DNA from 3 places in the Shewanella sp. 553 genome. Region 3 is predicted to be linked to each of the others. Evidence: predicted binding sites of a transcription regulator. Region 3 holds the regulator's gene; each other region holds the start of a gene.

The links. The regulator LexA, encoded in region 3, represses DNA repair genes until DNA is damaged. The targets are predictions, from matches to a motif close to TACTGTATNNNNATACAGTA.
Region 1: the regulator LexA is predicted to act here: its motif matches at 1,320-1,339, upstream of recG (ATP-dependent DNA helicase RecG).
Region 2: the regulator LexA is predicted to act here: its motif matches at 1,045-1,064, upstream of recA (recombinase RecA).

The regions. Positions count from the first base shown of each region.
Region 1 is NZ_CM181701.1:3,644,545-3,648,786, forward strand. Features, by position in the region: gene AC5YBZ_RS16070 (AMP-binding protein) at 1-15, shown strand, start outside; gene AC5YBZ_RS16075 (calcium/sodium antiporter) at 191-1,123, shown strand; gene recG (ATP-dependent DNA helicase RecG) at 1,391-3,466, shown strand; gene AC5YBZ_RS16085 (DUF3014 domain-containing protein) at 3,616-4,242, shown strand, end outside.
Region 2 is NZ_CM181701.1:1,111,766-1,116,007, forward strand. Features, by position in the region: gene mutS (DNA mismatch repair protein MutS) at 1-838, opposite strand, end outside; gene recA (recombinase RecA) at 1,172-2,233, shown strand; gene recX (recombination regulator RecX) at 2,247-2,696, shown strand; gene alaS (alanine--tRNA ligase) at 2,895-4,242, shown strand, end outside.
Region 3 is NZ_CM181701.1:109,497-113,738, reverse strand. Features, by position in the region: gene cysQ (3'(2'),5'-bisphosphate nucleotidase CysQ) at 1-550, opposite strand, end outside; gene nudE (ADP compounds hydrolase NudE) at 601-1,146, opposite strand; gene yrfG (GMP/IMP nucleotidase) at 1,243-1,914, shown strand; gene lexA (transcriptional repressor LexA) at 2,264-2,881, shown strand; gene AC5YBZ_RS00505 (cell division inhibitor SulA) at 2,878-3,387, shown strand; partial or broken gene coxB (cytochrome c oxidase subunit II) at 3,785-4,242, shown strand, end outside.

The DNA of each region.
Region 1 (4,242 bases), 490 kb from region 3:
GAAGATGAGCTTTAAGCCCTTAGACAGAAATTAATCGGTGTAACAGCTAAAAGCACGTCTAAGACGTGCTTTTTTACTATTAATTTAACCGCTTATCTTAAATAAAATTTAATCTTGGCAGTGCAAAATTTTAGTTGCCTTCCGAGTGTTAAAGCCTATCCTTGCCGCCTAACGTTTATTGGAGGTAACCATGTTGACTTTATTAGCCATTATCGGTGGTTTTATTATCCTGACCGCAGGGGCAGAAGCCTTGGTACGCGGTGCTAGCTCGGTGGCATTAAAGTTAGGAATTGCACCTTTAATCATAGGATTAACTATTGTTGCATTCGGTACTAGTGCACCTGAACTGGCTGTAAGCCTTAAATCTGCATTAGCTGGCAACCCAGGTATCGCCATTGGTAATGTTATCGGCTCTAACATCGCCAATATTGGCTTGATCTTAGGTATCACTGCCCTTATTCGGCCAATACAGGTACAGACGCAAATGATCAAACGGGATATCCCTATCATGATCGGTGCCAGCCTACTGTTTTGGGGGTTAATTAGCGATGGCGATGTTAGCCTGCTCGATGGTGCACTGCTCACTGCACTGCTGGTGGCCTATTTAGGCTTTAGCTATATCAGCAGTAAAGGGGAAGGAGCCGACGATATTCCAGGTTCGAGTTCAGTGCATCCGCTATTAGCGACTCTGCTCATCGCCATAGGCATCAGCATGCTGGTTGGCGGTGGTATGCTGTTTGTCGATGGCGCGGTGACACTGGCGCAGCAATTTGGGGTTAGCGAACTCATCATCGGCCTGACCATAGTCGCGATAGGCACCAGCATGCCAGAACTGGTGACATCGGTGGTTGCGGCCCGTAAAGGCGAAAGCGATATCGCCATCGGTAATGTTGTTGGCTCTAACCTTTTTAATATATTGGGTATTTTAGGTGTTACCGCACTTGTACACCCTATCACCTCAGGTGGCTTACAGGTTATCGATATGAGCGTGATGCTGGCGCTGGCGCTGATCTTACTGCCCGTGGCGTGGACAGGCTTGCGTATTGGCCGCCGCGAAGGCGCTTTACTGCTAATGGCTTACCTTGCCTACATGGGTTATCTCATTAATAGCGCCATGGGATAAAGCGGCTAAAGGAGCTGCCTTAAACAAGGCAACCAAACCCAATAGCTCAACAAATAGACCTAGGCAAGAGTCCTAGGTCTATTTGCATTTGCCTCACCCTCTCACGCTTCACCACGCATTCCTTTTCCCTCGGACTGTCACCAGCCCACTGCACGCCAATTTGACTAAGATTGCGTTCAGAGTAAACTCTGATAATATATGTATATATTTACAGTGATTGAGCCAATAGTTGTTTAAATGACTCAATGAATCAAATGGGTATAAAGCGTGGATAGACTCGATCTTATGGCTGTTACAGAGCTAAAAGGCGTTGCGATTAAAATGGCGCAGCGGCTAGAGAAGCTCGGCATAAAAACAGTCCAAGATCTCCTATTTCATCTGCCACTGCGCTACGAAGACCGCACTCAGATATACCCGATTGCCGCGCTTTACCCCGGTAGCTATGGCACCATCGAAGCCGTAATTCAGTCATCGCAAATTATTCAAGGCCGCAAACGTATGCTCACCTGCACCGTACGCGATGACAGCGGCATGATGACCTTACGCTTCTTTAATTTTTCCGTCGCCCAGCGTAACGGTTTAGAAAATGGGGCCACTATTCGCGCCTATGGCGAAGTGCGCCGCGCTAAACATTCGGTAGAGATCATCCACCCTGAATATAAGCTCATTCATGGCGCCAGCGATGCAGGGCTCAGTGAAACACTTACCCCTATCTACCCCACGACCGAAGGGCTAAAGCAAGCCAGCTGGATAAAATTGACCGACCAAGCCTTGTCACTACTCGACAGTGGTGCACTCGCCGAGTTATTACCGCCAGCACTGCGACCTAATCAAATGTCGCTCATCGAGGCCCTCAAATTACTGCATCGGCCACCCACAGGCACCGATCCTTTTACGCTCGAACAAGGCACACACCCGGCGCAGCAGCGCTTGATCCAAGAAGAACTACTGGCCCACAATTTGAGTATGTTACGGCTAAGGCAACGTAGTCATCGCGATACGGCCGTATCGCTCGCGGGGAGCGGCCAACTGATCAATCCGTTTTTAACCACACTACCCTTTAGTCCAACTGGAGCCCAGCAACGTGTGGTGGCAGAGATCAAGAGTGATTTACGCCAGCAACATCCAATGATGCGCTTAGTGCAAGGCGATGTGGGATCGGGAAAAACCTTAGTTGCCGCATTGGCAGCGCTACAAGCGATTGAGAGCGGCTATCAAGTCGCCATGATGGCGCCCACCGAACTACTGGCAGAGCAACATGCCAATAACTTTGCCACTTGGTTTGAGCCACTGGGATTAACCGTGGGTTGGTTAGCGGGCAAGCTCAAAGGTAAGGCGCGCAGCCAATCTTTGGACATGATAAAAAGCGGTGAGGCCCATATCGTTATCGGTACCCACGCGATTTTTCAAGACAAGGTCGAATTTAATAACCTAGCCCTGATCATTATTGATGAGCAGCACAGGTTCGGCGTGCACCAGCGACTGGGGCTACGTGAAAAGGGGATCAGTCAGGGCTTTCATCCACATCAATTAATCATGACAGCCACGCCTATCCCGCGCACATTAGCCATGACCGCCTACGCCGATTTAGACACCTCTATTATCGACGAACTACCGCCCGGCAGAACCCCTGTGACCACGGTGGCGGTATCCGATAGCAGGCGAGCCGAAGTGATTGAGCGAGTGCGCCAAGCCGCGCTGCAACATAATCGCCAAGCCTATTGGGTCTGCACCCTAATTGAAGAGTCGGAAGTGTTAGAGTGCCAAGCGGCCGAAGACACCGCAGAGGAACTCAAGCAGCAACTACCAGAGTTGGCGATAGGCCTGGTACATGGGCGGATGAAGCCCGCAGAAAAACAAGCCATTATGGCCGACTTCAAAGCAGGGATAATTCAATTATTGGTTGCCACGACTGTGATTGAAGTGGGCGTCGATGTGCCCAATGCCAGCTTAATGATCATCGAAAATCCCGAACGCTTAGGTCTAGCACAGTTGCATCAGCTCAGGGGACGTGTTGGCCGTGGCGCCATTGCCAGTCACTGTGTCCTCATGTATAAGGCGCCGCTGTCGGCAACTGCGACTAAGCGCTTAGGCGTACTGCGTGACAGTAATGATGGTTTTGTTATCGCGCAGAAAGATCTCGAAATACGCGGGCCGGGTGAGGTCCTAGGCACTAAACAAACTGGTCTTGTCGACATGAAAATCGCCGATCTTATCCGCGATCAAGCCTTGATCCCCAATATCCAAAAACTGGCGCAACACGTGATGCAGCAGGCTCCCGATAATGTCGATGCCATCATCACGCGCTGGCTCGGGAACAGGCAGCAATATGTACAAGCCTAATCAGTGCTATAACTTGGGTTATACCCTCTGTTGAAGTTAAATATTTTTTATTTCAGTCAACTTCACTAGACAAGTCGACTGAATTTTGCAGAATGAAGAGAGGCTGTGTTGGCCCCTCCTACACACGAGCTATTTTTCAAGGAACTCACATGCAAGTCAGTCAAGAAGATAGAATTGCCCCGCAAGAAAAACGTGGTGGTGCCAGCGCGCTAACGATTGCTGTTGTGGTGATTTTGCTGATCGTGGCCGCTGGCGCTTATTATTTCTTTGACAGCAAAGAAACCCAATCTGAGCCAGAGCAACCAACGGCTGTGACCTTGCCCGAAATCGTCCCCGAGCAGCCGTTACCCACCGATGCCAATCTGCCAGAGCCCGAAGCTGAGCCTGAGCCCGTTGTTGAGCCGCCTGTAGCGGAAGTCACAACGCCACAAGTTGAGCCCATCCCCACGCTCGCTGACAGTGATAGTTATGTGACCGCTAAAACACTCGACGTCGCTAACGGCATGAAAATCGACCCTATTTTAGTTGAAAAAGATATCATCAGACACTTTGTGGTGTTCGTCGATAATATCGCCCAAGGGGAGTTAGCCCGCAAAGTCAGTCCACTTAAGGCGCCCAAGAGCCAGTTTACGGTTTCAGATGTGAGTAATAAAACATACCTAAACCCAGATAGTTACCACAGATACGATCTCTACGCCGACTTTATTAGCAATCTTGATGAGCAGCAACTCGTCACCACCTATGAACAGTTAACGCCACTACTTAACCAAGCGTTT
Region 2 (4,242 bases), 1.0 Mb from region 3:
CGAGATTACGGCGTGTCGCCGCATCGAGAATAATACTGTCGCACTGATTAAAGCGAACAATCGAGTTGATATGGGGTAAGGCGGTACGTTGAGTGTCTTTAACATACTGCATCAGACAACCCGCGGCCTGAAGCGAGAGCCTAACGTCACCTAATCCAAAGCCATAAAGATCTTTGGTGCCAAATTGTGCCAGTAATAATTGATAGCTAGTGTCGTAGTCAAATTCCCACTCTGGGCGCCGACGTTTACCATTAAAGCTGGCAATAAGGCCCATCTCACTAAAATCTTCACTGTGTAACAGTTCGGCAGGATTAGTGCGCTGTAATTCAGCTTCTAACGCTTCTCTGCTGGGAAGTTCAGTGACAACAAAACGTCCTGAGGAGACATCTAGCGTGGCATAACCGAAGCCGACTTTGCCATGATATACCGCTGCCAATAAATTATCTTGCCGCTCTTGTAATAAGGCTTCATCGGTTAAGGTGCCAGGCGTGACGATACGTACCACTTTGCGTTCAACTGGGCCTTTGGACGTAGCCGGATCGCCCACTTGTTCACAAATGGCCACTGACACACGTAATTGCACCAATTTTGCGAGGTAGCCTTCGACCGCATGATAAGGAATACCCGCCATAGGGATAGGGTCGCCGCCACTCTTGCCGCGAGCGGTTAATGAGATCCCCAGCAGCTCAGAGGCTAACTTGGCATCATCATAGAACAACTCATAGAAGTCACCCATACGATAAAACAGTAACATATCAGGTGCTTCGGCTTTTAGCGTCAGATATTGACGCATCATTGGGGTGTGTTTCTCGAGGTTTTGAATATCAACTGCGTTCATGAAGTAACCAAGGTATCCTGCAAAAAAAGCTCAGCATAACAACCCTTGGGTTGCTAGCGTATGATTGGCGCCAATATTAGCAATAATTTCACTTTAACGGGCGTATTTATCCAGCCAAAATTGTATTATTTAAACTCAACTGAGCTCAACCCTAGGCTAAGTGGCTGTTTTAAATTTAGTAAAAAATAATCATCAACAGTACTTGATACTGTATGATTGTACAGTATACTAGTCAGCATATTGAGACACATAAAGCACAGCTCGTTGTAAGCGCTATGCTTTATCCTAACGGATTTACCACAGCGCAACGCCTGTGATAGAGAGGAAAGCACCATGAAGATAGATGCAAATAAAGAGAAAGCCCTTAACGCGGTTCTAGGTCAAATTGAGAAACAATTTGGTAAAGGATCCATCATGAAGTTAGGTGAAAACCGCTCTATGGATGTTGAGACTATCTCTACAGGCTCTCTATCATTAGATGTTGCACTCGGTGCAGGTGGTTTACCCCTAGGCCGTATCGTTGAAATTTATGGCCCTGAGTCATCAGGTAAAACCACCTTGACCCTTGAGGTGATTGCGGCAGCGCAGCGTGATGGCAAAGTGTGTGCCTTTATCGATGCCGAGCATGCGCTTGACCCGATTTATGCGCAAAAGCTAGGTGTTGATATTGATAACCTATTATGCTCTCAACCAGATACGGGTGAGCAAGCGTTAGAGATTTGTGACGCCTTGACTCGCAGCGGCGCGGTTGATGTGATCATTGTCGACTCGGTGGCTGCGTTAACCCCTAAGGCTGAAATTGAAGGTGAGATCGGTGACTCACACATGGGCTTAGCGGCGCGTATGATGAGCCAAGCAATGCGTAAGCTTGCCGGTAACCTTAAGCAATCTAACACGCTACTTATCTTCATTAACCAAATTCGTATGAAAATTGGTGTGATGTTTGGTAACCCAGAAACCACAACAGGTGGTAACGCACTGAAGTTTTATGCCTCGGTTCGTCTTGATATTCGCCGCACTGGCGCGATTAAAGATCGTGATGAAGTTATAGGTAACGAAACTCGCGTTAAAGTGGTTAAAAACAAAATTGCTGCGCCGTTTAAGCAAGCTGAATTCCAAATCCTTTATGGCGAAGGCATCAACCGTACAGGTGAGTTAGTCGACCTAGGTGTAGCGCATAAACTGATTGAGAAAGCCGGTGCTTGGTACAGCTATAAAGGTGACAAGATTGGCCAAGGCCGCGCAAACGCCGGTAAATACCTAACAGAAAACCCAGAAATTGCCAAAGAGATCGATACCGCACTGCGTGCCATGCTGCTTGGTGGCCAAAAAGTGGCTGCTGAACCTGCCGTTAGCGACGAGAATATCGACTTAGAAACAGGTGAAGTGTTTTAAGTACTAACTTGTTATGACAGCTTCTGCTATGCATATCGCGGTTGGGCTCCTTGCCCGCCGCGACTATTCACGCCATCAAATCAAAACTAAACTGCTTCAAAAAGGCTTTGAGTTAAGCGAAATTGAGCCTGTACTCGACCGTTGTGTCGATAATGGTTTTTTAGATGACGCTCGCTTTGCCGCCTTATTACTGCGTTCTCATATTAGCAAGGGCCATGGTCAAAACCGCATCCGTCAATCGATGGCGCAAAAAGGATTATCGAAAGAGGCGATTGAAAGGGCATTAAACAATAGTGATTGTGACTGGTTTGAGCTAGCAAAATCAAAAGCCAATAAAAAATTTGCTAATAATGGGCCTATTAGCGATCAAAAAGATCGTGCTAAACGTGTACGTTATTTAATGGGCCAAGGTTATAGCTTCGATCAAATCGCCTACGCGCTAGAGGTTGACTCCGATATATGATGATTCATGTTTGCTTGCTTCAATAATCATGTCTGCTGGTTATTTCCCTTCTGTACTTGCCTTTTTGTTCGTTTATCTCACTTCCTAGGTTAAACCTCTGGTTGTTCAACAATAGACTGCTTATAATGTTGGGCTAACTATGAGTGTCGGTGAAGTTTCAATTGTCACCGCGAATGTAACCTAATTCAGGATGATTTCATGTATCAAACCACTGCAGCGCTGAGAAGTGCTTTCTTGGAGTTCTTCCGCAGAAATAGTCACCAGGTAGTGGACAGCAGTTCACTGGTACCTGGCAATGATCCGACCTTGTTGTTCACCAACGCAGGTATGAACCAGTTTAAAGATGTCTTTCTTGGTGAAGATAAGCGCGATTACACTAGGGCGACAACCTCGCAACGCTGTGTACGCGCTGGTGGCAAGCACAACGATTTGGATAACGTAGGTTATACCGCGCGTCACCATACCTTTTTTGAAATGCTTGGTAACTTCAGCTTCGGCGATTATTTTAAGCAAGAAGCAATCACCTTCGCTTGGACCTTTCTAACTGAAGAGTTAAAGCTGCCCAAAGAACGTCTGTGCGTCACGATTTATGAAACCGATGATGAAGCCTTCGATATTTGGAACAAAAAGATTGGTGTTGCGGCTGAAAACATTATTCGTATCGGTGATAACAAAGGCGCTGCTTACGCTTCAGATAACTTCTGGCAAATGGGCGATACCGGTCCTTGTGGTCCTTGTTCTGAAATTTTCTATGATCATGGCGAGCATATCTGGGGTGGCCGTCCTGGCACGCCAGAAGAAGACGGTGACCGCTTCATTGAAATTTGGAACATCGTATTTATGCAGTACAACCGTCAAGCTGACGGTACCATGGAGCCACTGCCTAAACCTTCGGTTGATACTGGTATGGGCATTGAGCGTATTGCCGCCATTATGCAAGGCGTACATTCCAACTATGAAATCGATATTTTCCAAACCCTGATTAAAAAGGCCGCTGAGATTCTGAATGTTAGCGACCTTAACAATAACTCGCTAAAGGTTATCGCCGATCATATTCGCTCTTGTGCCTTCCTGATTGCCGATGGTGTGATGCCATCGAACGAAGGTCGTGGTTATGTATTGCGCCGCATTATTCGCCGTGCCGTGCGCCACGGCAATAAGCTAGGTGCTACCGAATCATTTTTCTACAAGCTAGTACCGACGCTGATTGATGTGATGGGCGATGCAGCGAAAGGCCTTAAAGAGACACAAGCCATTGTAGAAAAGTCGCTTCAAGCGGAAGAAGAGCAGTTTGCGCGTACCCTTGAGCGTGGTTTAGGCATTTTAGATAATGCCCTTAATGGGCTCGACGGCAAGGTGCTTGACGGCGAAACGGCTTTTAAACTCTATGATACTTATGGCTTCCCTGTCGATTTGACGGCTGATGTGTGCCGCGAACGTGATATTACCGTAGATGAAGCCGGTTTCGAGGCCGCGATGGCTGAGCAGCGTCGCCGCGCCCAAGCGGCAGGGCAGTTCGATGCCAATTACAACGAAGGGCTTAAAA
Region 3 (4,242 bases):
AATGTTTAGGCTGGTTCAGTAGCTTTAATACCGACTGCGGATCTTGGCGACGACTGACCGCCAAGCGCAATGAGCGCGAATCATCGAGTGTCAATTGACGACTGGCAATACGCTGCTCGCCTTTACTTGAGCGCTTATAAGCCCCCAGTCCCGCGATGGCATAATAAATCACCTCGGTCATGGGCACATAAACAATCCCCATAATGGGGCGATTATGCTCAACTAACGCGATGATCACCGAAAAGTCGCCGCTGCCAGCAATAAACTCTCCGGTGCCATCTAACGGATCGACCAGCCAATACCTGGGCCAATCGACGCGATCGGATAACGGGATGTCGGCATCTTCTTCAGATAACACAGGAATATCAGGAGTCAGCTGAGTCAGCGCAGCGGTGATAATTTGGTGCGCAGCGAGATCGGCAGACGTCACAGGGGTATTATCCGCCTTAATTTCTTTATCAAAGCTACCTTCAAGGTAAATATCTTTGATGGCCATTCCCGCTTCAACGGCGATGGCGATCACCTGTTCCACACACTCTTCTGGCTTCATCACAACTCCAACAACCTAGACAGGTAATGCATATATCCGAATTGAAATAACTATTTTAGTTTTAAATGCTTCTGGGCTAAAAACAAGGCACTCACACTTCTAGACTCTGAGAAGTCTTCCAATGCCAATAGCCCTGACCACTGTTCAAGCGGCCAAGAAACAACCTCTATTGGCTCGGGCTCATCGCCTTCAAGGCGACTCTCATACAGATCTTCTGCAATATAGATCTGCATCTTGCTGACAAAATAGCTGGGCGCCAGACTTAACTCCATCAAATGGGTTAATTTTTTAGCCCCAAAGCCTATCTCCTCCTGCAGCTCCCGATTAGCGGCTTGCTCAGGCGTCTCTCCCGGATCAACCAGCCCTTTGGGAAAGCCCAGTTCATAGCTGTGGGTTCCTGCGGCGTACTCTCTGCCCAGCAGCAGTTGCTCACCCAACACAGGGACCACCATTACGGCACCACGATTATTACCTTTCATACGTTCATACTGGCGCTCGACCTGATTAGAAAATTTCAGGTGCACTTGTTCAATTTGAAATAACCGACTCTGGGCAACAACTTGTGTATGTAATATCTGTGGCTTTTGGTCCGACATGAATGTCCCTGATAAAATGACGTTTGCATCACAGTTCAATCTTACTATGATGGGCCTAATCCACAACTCTCACGATAGAATTTTTTTACTGACCTTATGTTTCCTTGGGATAAAATCGATACTGTACTGCTTGATATGGATGGCACACTGCTAGATTTACACTTTGATAGCCATTTTTGGCTCAAGCTAGTGCCGCAAACCTTAAGTCACAGCAGAAACATCTCTCTAAATGAAGCTAATGTCTTGGTAGAACAAGCCTACGACCAAGTGGTTGGCACCTTGGATTGGTATTGCCTCGACTACTGGCAGCAACAACTGCAACTGGATATTGTGCAGCTGCAACGCACATTGGCCGACAGGATACAGTTACGCCAAGACAGCATGCCATTTCTACGCGCATTGACTCAAAAGCATAAAACCAGAATATTAGTGACCAATGCCCATCCTCAAAGCCTAGCTCTCAAACTAGAACACACAGAGCTCGCGCAAGGGTTAGACCATATGATCTCCAGCCATGAAACAGGTTTTGCTAAAGAGCACCCTCAATTTTGGTCTAGCTTATTTAACCAATATCAATTGCAACCCAGTCGGTGTTTATTTATCGATGACAGCGAAGCTATCTTACATGCCGCCAAACAAGCTGGAGTTGGGTATTTGCTTGGCATAAGCAATCCTGATAGTAAAAAGCCCCATAAAATATTTACCGACTTTCCCGCAATCCATGATTACCACCACCTGTTAGATGATCTTATCGCCAGTAAGCCATAATAGCTCCTCGCTCAATGACATAAGATAAGGATAAATGCAGGTGCATGGTGCAACCAAACCCTATAGCCTGCTTATTTGTTTCACCGCCCGAACTTGGCACTGAAATCGTCTCAACAGATAAGAGAGCAATCGCGCCACTCAGCGACACTCAATGAATCCTTTCCGTAAAATTAAATTCATAACATTGATTTAAATTAAAAAAGTCAGATTGCAATAAAAATAAATCTGCGACCTTATTTTCAGTTTTAAGCAAATCCCACCACATTGCCGACAAAAATATGCTTAATCCTTGCGCTACTTTAAATACTGTATATACTAACAGTTACTGTATGGAAAGACAGGATCTGTAATGAGACCATTAACCCCTAGACAAGCTGAAATATTAGAATTAATTAAACGCAATATTGCCGATACAGGCATGCCGCCTACCCGAGCTGAAATTGCTCGTCGCCTAGGCTTTAAAAGCGCCAATGCGGCCGAAGAGCACTTAAAAGCCTTAGCCAAAAAAGGCTGCATCGAAATAATGCCTGGGACCTCGCGAGGTATTAAGCTAACTCAAGAAGATGATAGCGAAGATCTTGGTTTACCACTGATTGGACAAGTCGCTGCCGGTGAACCCATTTTGGCCCAAGAACATGTTGAGCAACACTACAAAGTTGACCCAGCGATGTTTCGCCCAAGCGCTGATTTTCTCTTAAGAGTCCGCGGCGATAGCATGAAAAATATTGGTATTCTCGAAGGCGATCTACTTGCGGTGCATAAGGTGGAGCAAGCCAGTAATGGGCAGGTTGTCGTAGCTCGCGTCGAAGATGATGTCACAGTAAAGCGCTTTGAAAAGAAAGGTAATACTGTATATCTTCACGCCGAAAATGAAGAATATTCACCGATAGTCGTCGACCTATCTACCCAAAGCCTTAGCATCGAAGGGCTGGCCGTAGGTGTTATCCGCAACGGAGATTGGCAATGAATAATCTAATGGGTAATGCCCCGCGACATCCCGGCCTTTGGGTCGATATGAATAAGCAACACAAACCAACTCAGCACAGTACCATTGCGACATTATCGAGTCGTACCCAAGGTAAGCATGAGTTGCAAGCGCTAACACCGCAATTAGCAAGATTAAGCCAACAAGGCCAGTGGGTCGTACTGATTAGCCCACCGAATATTGGCTATAAGCAGATGCTCGCCGATGCGGGGGTACGCATGGATAGAATCTTATTAGTGCACACCAAAGATGAAGTTGAAGCACTGTGGGCGATGGAAAAAGCGCTTACTAGTGGTACATCCAGTGCGGTGATCAGTTGGACCCAAGCACTCGATGCTCGCGATTGCCGCCGCTTACAATTGGTCGCCAAAAGTACCCAGGCTCTAGGTGTTGTGATTGAAGATGATAATAGTCACTTACCTGTAACAGCCCTGACAGAGCAAGATCTGGGCTATCAACAAGCATCATTATTTAGTTCACTGCACTAGCATTACAGTTCAAACTTTCCATACTTAAGCCCCGCGAGGGGCTTTTTTGTTGCTGTTTTAAAAAAATTAAAAAAAAGTGATCTTGATCAATATTTAAACAGCGATTAAGTTAGTAATAGATATCAACGATTATTTGTTATATCCGAACAATTTAGTGGTCTGTTTCATTGGCCAACGAGTGTAGATCTCTCACTGCGTCCAATAAAGCGGAAATTAGCCTGATATAGTCAGCCGTAAGTGCAAGCGTGGTAACCACCAGCAATAACAACAGCAATACCACCAGCGCACTGTGAAGTCATCGTTGCTTTTTTGGGAACTGAAAAGTTTGCATAGAGCCGAGACATACTGTGTAACTTTTCTTTGTAGTTGCCTTCGCAATTGACAGAGGAGAAGTCTAGTGAAGCATCTGTGGTATAGCTTGCTCGGGTTATTACTAGCCCCACCCATATTCGCAGCCGATATGCCCCTTAATATGACACCAGGGGTAACTGAGATCAGTGGCAAGGTTTTTAGCCTTCACATGACCATTCTTTATATCTGTTGCGCTATCGGCATCATAGTGTTTGGGGTGATGATCTATTCCATCATTAACCATCGTCGCTCCAAAGGTGCGGTGGCTGCCAATTTTCATGAAAGCACTAAAGTCGAAATCGCTTGGACTATCGTCCCTTTTGTCATCTTGATCCTGATGGCGATCCCTGCCACTAAAACTCTTATCGCCATGGAAGACCCTAGCGATGCGGATATCACCATCAAGGTTACAGGTTCTCAGTGGAAATGGCATTACAGTTATTTTGATCACGATATCGAATACTACAGTTTACTCGCTACCCCAAGAGCACAAATTGAAGGCAG